DNA from 2 places in the Vagococcus sp. 211 genome. Region 2 is predicted to be linked to the other one. Evidence: a T-box and tRNA genes for the amino acid it is inferred to sense, from the RefSeq annotation. Region 2 holds a T-box; the other holds one or more tRNA genes.
What was found. A T-box is a leader RNA that pairs with one kind of tRNA and senses whether it is charged. The one in region 2 lies ahead of cysS (cysteine--tRNA ligase), so its partner is inferred to be a tRNA-Cys.
Positions count from the first base shown of each region.

Region 1: it encodes a tRNA-Cys, which carries the amino acid that the T-box ahead of cysS (cysteine--tRNA ligase) is inferred to sense. The anticodon was not compared.

Region 1 is NZ_CM150475.1:649,438-656,651, forward strand. It holds rRNA gene ACVWM0_RS03205 (23S ribosomal RNA) at 1-2,086, shown strand, start outside; rRNA gene rrf (5S ribosomal RNA) at 2,167-2,282, shown strand; tRNA gene ACVWM0_RS03215 (tRNA-Asn) at 2,297-2,370, shown strand; tRNA gene ACVWM0_RS03220 (tRNA-Ser) at 2,401-2,490, shown strand; tRNA gene ACVWM0_RS03225 (tRNA-Glu) at 2,511-2,582, shown strand; tRNA gene ACVWM0_RS03230 (tRNA-Val) at 2,605-2,677, shown strand; tRNA gene ACVWM0_RS03235 (tRNA-Asp) at 2,701-2,773, shown strand; tRNA gene ACVWM0_RS03240 (tRNA-Phe) at 2,779-2,851, shown strand; tRNA gene ACVWM0_RS03245 (tRNA-Tyr) at 2,855-2,935, shown strand; tRNA gene ACVWM0_RS03250 (tRNA-Trp) at 2,945-3,015, shown strand; tRNA gene ACVWM0_RS03255 (tRNA-His) at 3,037-3,109, shown strand; tRNA gene ACVWM0_RS03260 (tRNA-Gln) at 3,127-3,198, shown strand; tRNA gene ACVWM0_RS03265 (tRNA-Cys) at 3,207-3,277, shown strand; tRNA gene ACVWM0_RS03270 (tRNA-Leu) at 3,289-3,372, shown strand; gene ACVWM0_RS03275 (energy-coupling factor transporter transmembrane component T family protein) at 3,598-4,332, shown strand; gene ACVWM0_RS03280 (ABC transporter ATP-binding protein) at 4,323-5,999, shown strand; gene ACVWM0_RS03285 (ECF transporter S component) at 5,980-6,654, shown strand; gene ACVWM0_RS03290 (DUF4430 domain-containing protein) at 6,669-7,094, shown strand.
Region 2 is NZ_CM150475.1:1,992,657-1,999,870, forward strand. It holds gene ACVWM0_RS09555 (Mini-ribonuclease 3) at 1-218, opposite strand, end outside; gene cysS (cysteine--tRNA ligase) at 218-1,630, opposite strand; T-box leader at 1,685-1,906, opposite strand; gene gltX (glutamate--tRNA ligase) at 1,904-3,367, opposite strand; gene ACVWM0_RS09570 (PIN/TRAM domain-containing protein) at 3,472-4,572, opposite strand; gene radA (DNA repair protein RadA) at 4,590-5,960, opposite strand; gene ACVWM0_RS09580 (dCTP deaminase/dUTPase family protein) at 6,060-6,587, opposite strand; gene proB (glutamate 5-kinase) at 6,784-7,214, shown strand, end outside.

The DNA.
Region 1 (7,214 bases), 920 kb from region 2:
AAACGAACTTGGAGATAGCTGGTTCTCTCCGAAATAGCTTTAGGGCTAGCCTCGGAATTAAGAATGATGGAGGTAGAGCACTGTTTGGACTAGGGGCCCATCTAGGGTTACCGAATTCAGATAAACTCCGAATGCCATTCATTTATATCCGGGAGTCAGACAGTGAGTGATAAGATCCATTGTCGAAAGGGAAACAGCCCAGACCACCAGCTAAGGTCCCAAAATATATGTTAAGTGGAAAAGGATGTGAGGGTGCACAAACAACTAGGATGTTGGCTCAGAAGCAGCCACCATTTAAAGAGTGCGTAATAGCTCACTAGTCGAGTGCCCTTGCGCCGAAAATGTACCGGGGCTAAACATATTACCGAAGCTGTGGATAGAACCATTAGGTTCTATGGTAGGAGAGCGTTCTAAGGGCGTTGAAGCCAGATCGTGAGGACTGGTGGAGCGCTTAGAAGTGAGAATGCCGGTATGAGTAGCGAAAGACAGGTGAGAATCCTGTCCACCGAATGACTAAGGTTTCCTGGGGAAGGCTCGTCCTCCCAGGGTTAGTCGGGACCTAAGCTGAGGCCGACAGGCGTAGGCGATGGACAACAGGTTGAGATTCCTGTACCCGTTTGATTTGTTTGAACAATGGAGGGACGCAGGAGGTTAAAGGATCGCACTGTTGGATATGTGCGTTCAAGCAACAAGTCTTAGTAAGAGTCAAATGCTTTTACTTTTAAGGACAAGTTGTGATGAGTAGGGAAATATAGTACCGAAGTCCTGATATCACACTGCCAAGAAAATCTTCTAGTTAGAATTAAACGGCCCGTACCGCAAACCGACACAGGTAGTCGAGGAGAGAATCCTAAGGTGAGCGAGAGAACTCTCGTTAAGGAACTCGGCAAAATGACCCCGTAACTTCGGGAGAAGGGGTGCTAAACGCAAGTTTAGCCGCAGTGAATAGGCCCAAGCGACTGTTTATCAAAAACACAGGTCTCTGCAAAATCGAAAGATGACGTATAGGGGCTGACGCCTGCCCGGTGCTGGAAGGTTAAGAGGATGGGTTAGCAATAGCGAAGCTCAGAATTGAAGCCCCAGTAAACGGCGGCCGTAACTATAACGGTCCTAAGGTAGCGAAATTCCTTGTCGGGTAAGTTCCGACCCGCACGAAAGGCGTAACGATTTGGGCACTGTCTCAACGAGAGACTCGGTGAAATTTTAGTACCTGTGAAGATGCAGGTTACCCGCGACAGGACGGAAAGACCCCATGGAGCTTTACTGTAGTTTGATATTGAATGTTTGTGACACATGTACAGGATAGGTAGGAGCCGTAGAGCTCGGAACGCTAGTTTCGAAGGAGGCAATGGTGGGATACTACCCTTGTGTTATGACCATTCTAACCCGCGCCACTTATCGTGGCGGGAGACAGTGTCAGATGGACAGTTTGACTGGGGCGGTCGCCTCCTAAAGAGTAACGGAGGCGCCCAAAGGTTCCCTCAGAATGGTTGGAAATCATTCGTAGAGTGCAAAGGCAGAAGGGAGCTTGACTGCGAGAGCTACAACTCGAGCAGGGACGAAAGTCGGGCTTAGTGATCCGGTGGTTCCGCATGGAAGGGCCATCGCTCAACGGATAAAAGCTACCCTGGGGATAACAGGCTTATCTCCCCCAAGAGTTCACATCGACGGGGAGGTTTGGCACCTCGATGTCGGCTCGTCGCATCCTGGGGCTGTAGTCGGTCCCAAGGGTTGGGCTGTTCGCCCATTAAAGCGGCACGCGAGCTGGGTTCAGAACGTCGTGAGACAGTTCGGTCCCTATCCGTCGCGGGCGTTGGAAATTTGAGAGGAGCTGTCCTTAGTACGAGAGGACCGGGATGGACACACCTCTGGTGTACCAGTTGTTCTGCCAAGGGCATTGCTGGGTAGCTATGTGTGGAAGGGATAAACGCTGAAAGCATCTAAGCGTGAAGCCCCCCTCAAGATGAGATTTCCCATTTCTTTAAGAAAGTAAGACCCCTGAGAGATGATCAGGTAGATAGGCTAGAAGTGGAAGTGCAGTGATGTACGGAGCGGACTAGTACTAATCGGTCGAGGACTTAACCAAGATTTAAGCGGTGGACAATTATGTTGAAAGATAACTTCAAATCCAGTTTTGAGTGAATAATCACTCAGTTATAAAATAAGTGTGGTGTCGATGGCAAGAAGGACACACCTGTAACCATGTCGAACACAGAAGTTAAGCTTCTTAGCGCCGAGGGTAGTGAAGGGTTTCCCTTTGTGAGAGTAGGACGACGCCATGCATATTTTATAATTATCCGGCATAGCTCAGTTGGTAGTAGCGCATGACTGTTAATCATGATGTCGTAGGTTCGAGTCCTACTGCCGGAGTTCTTTTTAAGGAAATAAGGTAATGAATCTGGAGAGTTGTCCGAGCTGGCCTAAGGAGCATGATTGGAAATCATGTAGGCGGTAAAAACTGTCTCAAGGGTTCGAATCCCTTACTCTCCGTTAAAAAGAAGTAACGAAATGGCCCGTTGGTCAAGCGGTTAAGACACCGCCCTTTCACGGCGGTATCACGGGTTCGATTCCCGTACGGGTCATAATTTAATATTTATTATTTTTGGAGGTTTAGCTCAGCTGGGAGAGCACCTGCCTTACAAGCAGGGGGTCGGCGGTTCGATCCCGTCAACCTCCATTAATATCCTATTATATTACAAAGGTTCCGTGGTGTAGGGGTTAACATGCCTGCCTGTCACGCAGGAGATCGCGGGTTCAAATCCCGTCGGGACCGTAATAGGCGCAGTAGCTCAGTTGGTAGAGCAACGGATTGAAGCTCCGTGTGTCGGCAGTTCGATTCTGTCTTGCGCCATTTGGAGGGGTAGCGAAGTGGCTAAACGCGGCGGACTGTAAATCCGCTCCTTCGGGTTCGGCAGTTCGAATCTGCCCCCCTCCATTAACCTTAAGGGGTATAGTTTAGTGGTAGAACTACGGTCTCCAAAACCGTCAGCGTGGGTTCGAGTCCTACTACCCCTGTGTTTCAAAAATATTAATATGGCGGTTGTGGCGAAGTGGTTAACGCACCGGATTGTGGCTCCGGCATTCGTGGGTTCGATTCCCATCAGTCGCCTTTTTTTCTTTTTTTATTGGGCTATAGCCAAGCGGTAAGGCAACGGACTTTGACTCCGTCACTCGTTGGTTCGAATCCAGCTAGCCCAGTTTATTTTGGCGGTATAGCCAAGTGGTAAGGCAGAGGTCTGCAACACCTCTATCATCGGTTCAAATCCGGTTACCGCCTCTAAATTATTTGCCGGTGTGGCGGAATTGGCAGACGCGCTGGACTCAAAATCCTGTGACCGCAAGGTCGTGCCGGTTCGACCCCGGCCATCGGTATACTAACACTAACGTATTTATTACGTTAGTGTTTTTTTGTAAATAAATAGAATAAATGCTTCGTGGCTTATGATACGAAAGTGAGGTGGCTATTTAAAGTTGATAGTAAGGAATAAGCATCATTCTCTTCTGTACTTTCTATATTTTCTTATAATGTTTGTAATGATTATGCTATCTATCAGTCTTTGGACGAGGGGATTACTTTTTTTAATAGGAGTAGTAACTTTGTATGTATTAGTCCCATTTAGAAAATGGCTGGAGTATCTACATAGTTACAGTTTAATAGTTATTATTTCAGGGATTAGTAATCTATTGTTTATTCATTATGGAAGAACGATTCTTTTCGAATGGGGACATTATCGTTTTACATTGGAATCGTTTATTTATGGTATTTCATTCGGTATAATGTTGGCAAGTATGGTAATGTGGTTAGTTATTAGTAGTTTGTTTTTAAAAAGCCAGCAGATTTTATCTTTGTTTAAAGGGATTTCTAACAAGTTAGGGTTAGTATTATCTATGTTAGTTCAGACTATTACTATGTACCAGCAACAGAAAAAGAATATTTCAGAAAGTTATTATACATTAGGGTTAACCTCAAAAAATAAACTGAGTGGGATCAAAAAAGAAGGACTTATACTAGTTACTTTATTTGGCTGGGCTTTAGAGCAATCCATGGTACGATCAGATTCTATGTTAGCTAGAGGTTACGGAGGTTCTAAACGTACCTCTTATTTACTTGAAAAATGGTCTAAAAAGGATTCCTTCTTTCTTATTGTTATTATCATATTAACTTTACTGATTGGTTATTTTAAATCCTTAGGCACGTTTAAAATGATTTATTATCCAAGAGTTAAAGGAGATATACTAACTACTTCTCATTTACTAGGATATATGTTGTTAATTTTATATTCGTTGTTGCCTTTGATAGTAATGATATGGGAGGAGTACAAATGGCGATAATTCAGTGTGAATCATTTAGTTTTACATATAATGATGGAAAAGAAAAAAGTTTAGACAGCATCGACTTAGAAGTGAATGCGGGTGAGATTATATTAATTCAAGGAGAAACAGGAAGTGGAAAGTCTACGTTACTGAAATCCTTCAAGAAAGAATTACTTCCTTTTGGGTCTAAAGAAGGAACTATGATTGTAGATGATTGCCCTGTTGAAGACATGACTCTCAATCAATCTGCTAAAAAAGTCGGTTTTGTTTTTCAAGACCCCTTAAATCAAGTAGTTTGTGATACAGTAGAAGCTGAATTGGCTTTTGGTATGGAAAACATAGGTAAGAGTAAAACAGAAATAAGTGAACGGATCGCTGAGTTAAGTGTCTATTTTGGGATGAGTCATTGGATGACAAGAGAGCTTAGCTGTTTATCTACGGGTGAGTTACAATTGGTTAATTTAGCGAGTATTATTGCTATGGCGCCAGATATTCTTTTACTAGATGAACCTTTGGCTCAACTTGATCCTGTATCAAAAGAACGGTTTTTAAACATCTTATTTAAATTGAATGATGATTTTAATTTAACGATACTCATTGTAGAACATGAGCTTGATTTATTATACGCTCACTGTGATCAAGTGATTGTATTGAAGGAGGGCCAGATAATTGAACAAGGTACACCTAGGAAAGTGGCTGAAGATTGTTGGCAATCTGAAAGAATAAATTATTTACCTATACCGGCTCATATCTTTCATTTACTAGAGGGAAAAGGGGTTGTCCCTATTAATATTAAAGAAGGAATACGCTTTATTAGTAAAGTAGAGGGCTTAGATAAGGTGAGTCATATTGACAAAAAACAAGAGGTTAAAGGAGAGGCACTTAAGATTAGGAATCTGACATTTAGGTATGATAGACAAAGTACTTATATTTTAGAAGAGGTTGATTTGATCTTAAAAGAAGGAGACATACTTTGTCTATTCGGTGCCAACGGTTCAGGAAAAACCACGTTATTGAAAGTAATCATTGGTATTCTAAAAAATAAACAAGGGAAAATTTGGTGGAATCAAGTTAGGATGACTTCAAAGACATTAGAGACCTGCCTAGGAGAAACGATAGGTTATTTACCACAGAATCCGAGTGGGTTACTTTTTTCAGGGACAGTCGCTGAAAATCTTGTAGAAGTTATGACGTATCATAAGGTGCATTTAATCGAACAAAGAATGAGAATGAAGGAATTATTAAGTGAATTGGACTTGAAATATTTAGAACACAGAAAAATAGATACCTTAAGTTATGGTGAAAAGCAGCTTGTAGCATTATCTAAGGTTTTTATATTAAGGCCTCAATTAGTTCTATTAGATGAACCTACTAAGGGGTTAGATAGAAAAAAGAAAGAAACGGTGGAACGTTTTTTAAGAAAAAAAGGAAGTCAAGGAATCACTATGATTATAACTTCCCATGACCCGGACTTTGCTTCTGAGGTTGGGAGCTTATGTACTTTGTTATTCCAACAAAAACTAACCCCATTGCAAACACCCACTCATTTTTTCTCTAAGCATCATTTTTTTACAACAACGGTCAAAAAAGTGGTTCATCAGCGTTTAAAGGATGTTGTAACAATGAGTGATTTAAAAAGGTATTGTATTGGAGAAGGAGACGCTCATGAAGGAAAGAATGACTAAGGTAGCCCTCCTTTTGTTAGGCTTAATATTACTCGTTTGGTTGTATCAAATGGGTTATTATCAGTTAGCTTCTATTTGGATGATATCATTAAGTTTAGGGTTAGGATTAATATCATTCAATCAGTATCAGCACAGTGTCAGAGAACTTATGATTATTGTTGTGATGACAAGTATCGCTGTTGTAGGACGTGTTTCCTTTTTTTTCATACCCTCTGTTAGTCCTATGATACCTATAGTGATGATTACCGGGATTTATTTTGGTAGAAAAGAAGGTTATATTGTTGGAATGTTAGCAGCATTTATGTCGAATTTCTTTTTTACTCAAGGACCTTGGACGCCATTTCAAATGTTTACGACCTCACTTATTGGTTACATTTCTGGGGCTCCATTATGGAAAGAGACCTTAAAAAAGAGCAACATAGGGACAATCATCTTGGCTGTGGTGTCTGGAATTATGTACTCACTATTAATGGATATTTGGACGGTTCTTTCTATTGATGGTTATTTTAATTTAAAAAGATACTTCATAGTACTTGTCCCAGCTATTCCATATATGGTAACCTATAGCATGTCGAACGTTATTTTTATGCTGGTATTAAAAGCTCCATTTGGCGAAAAAATAAAAGAGTTACAACATAAATATAAATTACATTAAAAGGAGAACAACAAATGAAAAAAATGAAATTGAGCCTATTATTGGCATTAAGTATGAGCGTCATGGTTGGTTGTGGTAATAACGATAAGGTTGAAACAGCAACGAGTACAGGGGTTATTATTGAATCTGTCAAAGAGGAAAAAAGTGTAACCTTAGAGATTAAAGAAGATAATAAAGAGATAAAAGAGATAGATGTTCCAGTTAAAGAAGGCGAATTGCTTGGAGATATTATGGCTGATCATTTAGATATCGAAGAAGACAATGGTATGATTACTTCCATTGAAGGACATGAACAAGATGCTAAGGCTCAAAAATATTGGTTATACGAAGTGAATGGAGAGTTTGCCACAGTTGGAGCCAACGACTATAAGGTACAACCAGGGGATGTTATCACTTGGAATTTAGCAGCCTTAGAATTAGAAACATCATCTAGTAAATAACTTAATAAAGTGTGAAATCAGGGTTTATTATACGAAATACTGATCTTATTGCGTATAGTAAAGCCCTGTATCATTGCGAAAAATGAGATAGGACTAAAGTAAATACAACTTTAGACCTAT
Region 2 (7,214 bases):
TCTGTTAGTAACCCATCTTCAAACATTAACTCAATTAAATAATGTTGTGCTTTAGCTGACACATAATGCGTCGCCATTCTATGCAACTGATTAGGTCGTGTTTGGCCTGTTCTAATTAAATAATCTCGCACATACACTTCATAAATAGCATCTCCTATATAAGCGAGAGTTAAACCACTTAGTAAGCGGTAATCTTTTTCTTGTTCTCCATTTGTCATTACATTCTACTCCATCTCGTCCCTTGTGAGGTATCATTTAATATAATACCTTGGGCTTTTAATTCGTCACGAATTTCATCACTACGGGCAAAGTTTTTATCTTTTCGCGCTTGGTTACGTTCGTTAATCAAGGCTTCAATCGTGTCATCTAACAAGACTTCTTCTCCTAGTTCAATCCCAAAAATGAGCATCAATTCTTTCATAACGCGTTGTACTTCCGTGATAACCGCCACTGATACCCTTTCTTGAGCCAAATAAACATTCAACCATTTGACTAAAGCGTAAATTGAGGTAATACCATTGGCTGCATTAAAATCGTCATCCATGCTCAGCATAAATTGCTCTTTAAATTCAGCTAAAGCTTCTAATTGATCCCCATCATCTTCTAACGTTTGTTCTGCTTCTTTCAATCTGAAATCAGCTGTGCTATAAGCCCCTTTAATACGAGCTAAATTCGTTTCTGCTTCTTGTAAGACCACATCATTAAAAGGCATTGGTCGACGATAATGCGTTGTTGATAAAGCAAATCTTACTACTTCGGGAGCATGCAACGTCATTAAATCATGAGCTGTTACAAAGTTTCCTAGGGATTTACTCATTTTCTCTCCCGTATCTCCTACGGTTAAGTACGCATTATGCATCCAGTAATTGGCAAAGGTTTTACCTGTTTTTGCTTCACTTTGAGCGATTTCATTCTCGTGGTGTGGGAATTCTAAATCTTGTCCTCCACCATGAATATCAATGGTTTCACCTAAATGTTTGTTAACCATAACCGAACATTCAATGTGCCATCCAGGACGTCCCGCTCCCCATGGGGCTTCCCAAGATACTTCCCCTTCTTTAACTGCTTTCCATAAAGCAAAATCTAAAGGATCTTCTTTCTTATCTTGTTCTGCTCCGGTTCGTTGACTCGCCCCAACTTCCAGCTCATCTAAGCTCTTATTACTTAATTGACCATATGTTGCAAAGTGACGGGCACGGTAATAAACATCGCCTTCAGAAGCATAAGCATACCCTTTTTCGATTAAATCAGCAATAAATAGGATGATGTCATCAATGTGATCAATCACGCGAGGGTGATGACAAGCTGGTTGAACGTTTAATTTCCCTGTATCTTCTTTAAATGCTTCAATGTACTTATCCGCTAACGCTTCAATACTCATCTCTTGCTCATTAGCCGTACGAATGATCTTATCATCCACATCTGTAAAGTTCGACACATAATTCACATCATAACCTCTAAACTCTAAATAGCGACGAATAGTATCAAAGGATACCGTACTTCTCGCATTTCCAATATGGATATAATTATAAACCGTTGGTCCACACACATACATTTTTACCTTACCTGGTTCTAATGGCTTAAAGGGTTCTTTTTGTCTGGTTAGGGTATTGTATATTTGAATACTCATGTATTTCGTCCTTTCTTTATGAACCAAAAAAACGCCCTTTAGCAACTAACATTGCTAAAAGACGTTAATACGTGGTCCCACTTTTATTTGTAAGCCTGTTTAAACAAGCTTACCTTATGCAATAGGGTAACGACTATTACTCGTTTTTAGTTACTTCTAAAAGGTTCACCAAAACTACTCCGAGGGGCATGTTCGACTAGATAGGTCATCTGTTTTCACCAGCCACAGACTCTCTGAACACCTTATCTATTCTACTTCTCTCATCAACGTATTTTATTTCATTGATTGACTAATATGATCTAAAACTTTTTCTTTTCCTAATAACATAATGGTTTCAGCTAATTCAGGCCCGTGCATTTGTCCACTGACTGCCACACGAATCGGCATGAATAAGTTTTTACCTTTAATGCCTGTTTCTTTTTGAACTGCCTTGATAGTTGCTTTAATGTCAGCAACTTCTAAAGTATCCATCTCTTTAACTTTATCAGCAAATGCTCCAACAACAACAGGAGCTGTTTCAGCGCTTAATACTTCTTTCGCTTCATCATCTAATGATAATGTGTCGTTAAAGAATAAACCTGATAACGCAACGATTTCACCAGCATAGCTCATTTGTGGTTGATAAAGACTTGCTACTTCTTCTACCCAAGCCATTTTTTCAGCTGTTGGATTTTCTTCAACTAATCCTTCTTTAACTAAGAATGGTAAGACCATTTGACCCATTGTTTCACGGTCCACTTGTTTCAAGTATTGGTTACTAATCCACTCTAATTTTTTGTTATCGAATGCTGCTGGAGATTTACCTAAACGATCCGCATCAAACATCTTAACGAATTCTTCTTGGCTGAAAATTTCATCTTCTCCCACTGGAGACCAGCCTAATAAACTAATAAAGTTAAACATCGCTTCTGGTAAGTAGCCTAAGTCACGGTATTGTTCGATAAATTGTAAAATCGTTTCGTCTCGTTTACTTAGTTTTTTACCTGTTTCTGTGTTAATGATTAAAGTCATGTGACCAAAAATAGGTGCTGGCCAATTGAAAGCTTCATAAACCATTAATTGTTTTGGTGTATTAGCAATATGATCATCCCCACGTAAAACATGAGTGATTTCCATTAAATGATCGTCCACTGCTACAGCAAAGTTATAGGTTGGCATACCGTCACGTTTTAAGATGACAAAATCGCCACCAACACTATCAGATTCAAAGGTAATATCTCCTTTAACCATGTCATTGAATGTGTATTCTTTGTTTTTGGGTACTCTGAAACGTACGACTGGTTGAATGCCAGCTGCTTCTTTTTGAGCTTGTTCTTCTGCAGATAAATGAGCACATTTTCCGTTATAACGTGGAATTTGGCCATTAGCGCGTTGTTGCTCACGTTCTGTTTCTAATTCTTCTTCGGTACAATAGCATTTGTAAGCTAAGTTACTTGCTAGTAATTGGTCAACCAATGGTAAATAAATATCTTTACGTTCTGATTGACGATAAGGACCGTACTTACCTGGTTTTTCTGGTGACTCATCCCAGTCAATGTTCAACCACTCTAAGTTTTCTAACTGGCTTTTTTCGCCACCCTCAATATTACGCTTTAAATCAGTATCCTCAATTCTAATAATAAAATCTCCACCGTGATGTCTAGCATATAAATAGTTGAATAATGCAGTTCTTGCATTACCGATGTGCAAATGCCCTGTTGGACTTGGTGCGTATCTGACACGAACTTTGTTTGTCATGAAATTACCTTCCTTATTGTCTTATTCAGCCTTAACTGTATTAGTTAGATTTTACCTCCTAAACCTTAATTAGTAAAGGAGAATTCTAATAGTTATAACAGTTGCTATCTTTCTGTGATACTTGTTTGTGAATGAGACGGCTTCGCAAAAATCATTCGGCCGGCTGCTGTTTGTAAGGCACTTGTAACAACCACATTGATTTTTTCATGCATAAAATGCTTGCCATCTTCTACAACGACCATGGTCCCGTCGTCTAAATAAGCTACCCCCTGCTGACGCTCTGTCCCGTCTTTCATGACTACCACATCCATGGTTTCCCCAGGTATAACCACTGGCTTCACCGCATTAGCTAAGGCATTAATATTAAAGACTGGTACATTTTGAAACTCGCTTACTTTATTTAAATTGTAATCATTTGTTACGACTATTCCATCTAATAATTTGGCTAGTTTAATTAACTTGCTATCCACTTCTTGGATGTCATCAAAATCACCCTCATACATCTCGACCGATATGTCGTCTTCTTTTTGCAGCGCATTTAAAATATCTAAACCTCGTCTGCCTCGAACACGTTTCAAACTATCTCCCGAATCAGCAATGTACTGTAATTCATATAAAACAAAGTTAGGGATAAGTAGCGTGCCTTCTAAGAAGCCTGTTTTTGCCACATCATAAATACGACCATCAATAATCACGCTGGTATCCAAAATTTTATATTTATGATAATTCTCATCTGCACGACGTTCTAACACATCTTCTGCTGCTTTTTTAGTTTTGGGACTAAATAATTTTTTCCACTCATCAGTCTTAGTAGTTCCTACTCTAAAACCAAAATAACCTGAAATAATCATCACTAAGGTTGGAATAATAATATTTAAATAAGCTAATCTAAACGAATAAGCTGGGATAGATATTAAAGCCCCCAATAACAGACCGATAATGGTACCTATACTTCCAAACACAATATCTGTTAAGCTTTGTTCACTGATCATTTTCTCCACACGCTTAATAAATGTTTGAAAATAACCAAAGAAAAATTTAGAAATAATAAAAATAATAATAGCGCCAATCACACCATTGGTTATGTCATTATTTATTAAGTTATTGTTGACTAATTTTGTCATCATCCACACACTTGGCATCATTGTTGCACCTAAACTGAAACCAATTAATAGCATGGCAATTGTAAATAATTTTTTCTGCAATTGAAATTCCTCCTTTCCTATTTGAACACTTTATACAACGCTTCAGAAACGGTCGCAACACCAATAACTTCAATGTCAGCTGGAATAGTCCAACCTTGTACATTGTTCTTAGGAATATATATTTTTTTAAAGCCTAGCTTCTTCGCTTCAAGGACCCGTTGTTCAATTCGGTTAACCCGTCGAATTTCGCCCGTTAACCCAATTTCTCCAACAAAACATTCAGAAGGAGACGTTCCTTTGTCTTTATAACTCGACGCAATTCCTACTGCAATAGCTAAATCAATGGCTGGTTCATCTAACTTCACTCCACCTGCCGCTTTAAGGTAAGCATCTTGATTTTGTAGCAATAGACCTGCTCGTTTTTCTAAGACTGCCATAATTAAGGACACCCTATTATAATCAAGGCCTGTAGCTGTTCGTTTTGCATTACCAAAAACAGAAGGTGTGATAAGAGCTTGTACTTCAGCCAAGATAGGTCGCGTACCTTCCATGGAACACACAATCGCGGAACCTGTTGCTCCATCTAATCGCTCTTCTAAGAACGCTTCTGAGGGGTTAGTAACTTCAACTAAGCCTTCCGTTCTCATCTCAAAAATACCGATTTCATTGGTTGAACCAAATCGATTTTTTACTGCTCGCAATATACGGAAGGTGTGATGACGGTCCCCTTCAAAGTATAAGACAGTATCTACCATATGTTCTAACATACGCGGCCCTGCTAATGCCCCTTCTTTGGTGACATGGCCTACAATGAAAATAGCAATATGATTACTTTTAGCAATTTGCATTAACTCAGCCGTGGTTTCACGAACTTGACTGACACTTCCAGCCACACTGTCTAGGTCCGGGTGAATCATGGTTTGAATCGAATCAATCACCACATACTCTGGGTTTAACTGTTCTATGGTTTGTTTCACTCGAGACATATCCGTTTCTGCATAGACATAGAACCCATTGTCCGTATCATTCAAACGTTCTGCACGCATTTTGATTTGCTGGGCACTCTCTTCCCCTGAGACATACAAGACATCTCCCTCTAACTTGCTTAATTGTTGAGATACCTGTAATAGCAGCGTGGATTTACCGATTCCTGGATCCCCACCAATCAATACAAGAGAACCTGGCACCACACCACCACCTAAGACCCTGTTCAATTCTTCCATCTCTGTTTTCACACGTTGTTCTTTTGTTGTTACAATTTTATTCAATTTTTCAGGCTTAGCCGCTTGTCCTGTTAGACTAATTCGACTATGTCTGGTTTCTTTGGCTTCTTCAAACTCTTCTACTAAGGTATTCCATTCCCCACAGTTTGGGCAACGACCTAAATATTTGGGAGAAATATAGCCACATTTTTGACAAACAAATTCACTCTTTTTTTTCTTAGCCATGTTATCTTCCTTACTTTTTGACATATATGTTCATTTTATCATAAATACTCCCGAGTGTTTGAAAAAAGGTTGACTTTTTAGGTCAACCTTTACTAACTTTTAATTTCCAGAAGAACCAAAACCACCTGTTCTCTCCGTATCACTCGTATCCCCATCCGCTTTTAAGAAGGGTAAAAAGATTCCTTGACCCACGCGTTCCCCTTTTTTAATTGTTACATCTTTCAAGCCAAAATTAAGAAACTGGAACATAATATGCCCTTCATTGTTATCGTTATTGTAGTAATCACTGTCAATAACACCCACACCATTCCCCAATAATAAAAAGCGTTTCAACGGATTACTTGAACGATTACATAACTGTAAAAATTCTTCATCTCCCATATAAGCTTTTACTCCCGTTGGTACTAATACTGGTTTTACCTCTTTTAACAAAGCATCCTCTAGTAAAGCTTCTTCCTTTTTAAAAGCTGCCTTAAGAGCTGTGGCAATCCCTTGCTTCCAAATACTTGGGACTACAACATCTTCTATCGCCTCAAAATCATACCCTGCCGCCGCTTTGGTTGCTCGTTTTGGTAAATTCACCTCACCAAATGATTCAATAGCTTCAAAACCTCTTATTTTTGTCATTTTCTTCACCCTAACTATTTTAGTTTCTATATTATCCTAACTGATTATAAAAAAAATAGAAAGTCACACTCCTAAATTTCAATCTTTATGGGGGAATCTTACAACAATTCAAGCAAATCAGCATAAAGAGCCTAAACATCTGCCCTTTTATGTTAAAATGTGTAAATGAATAAAACAATCTAAAGGATGGGAATTTATGAAAAATCGTTCGCTTCAATCAGTCAAACGTCTTGTTGTCAAAGTTGGGACTAGTTCACTCATGCTCCCCAATGGGTATATCAACTTACGCTCCATTGATCAATTAGCCTTTGTCTTAAGCACTCTTAAAAATCAAGGATATGAAATCATTCTGGTTTCTTCTGGCGCAATTGGCGTTGGAATGAGCCATTTAAATATGACAGAACGACCTAAAACAATCGCAGAACAACAAGCGGTTGCAGCGATTGGTCAATCAGAATTAATTAAAATTTATAACCAACGCTTTCAATATTACCACCAAATTGCGGCCCAAGTATTACTCACTCGCGATGTTATCGACTTTCCAAAAAGTCGCACTAACGTGATTAATACGCTAAATACGTTACTTGAAATGGGAACGATCCCCATCGTTAACGAGAATGACAGCGT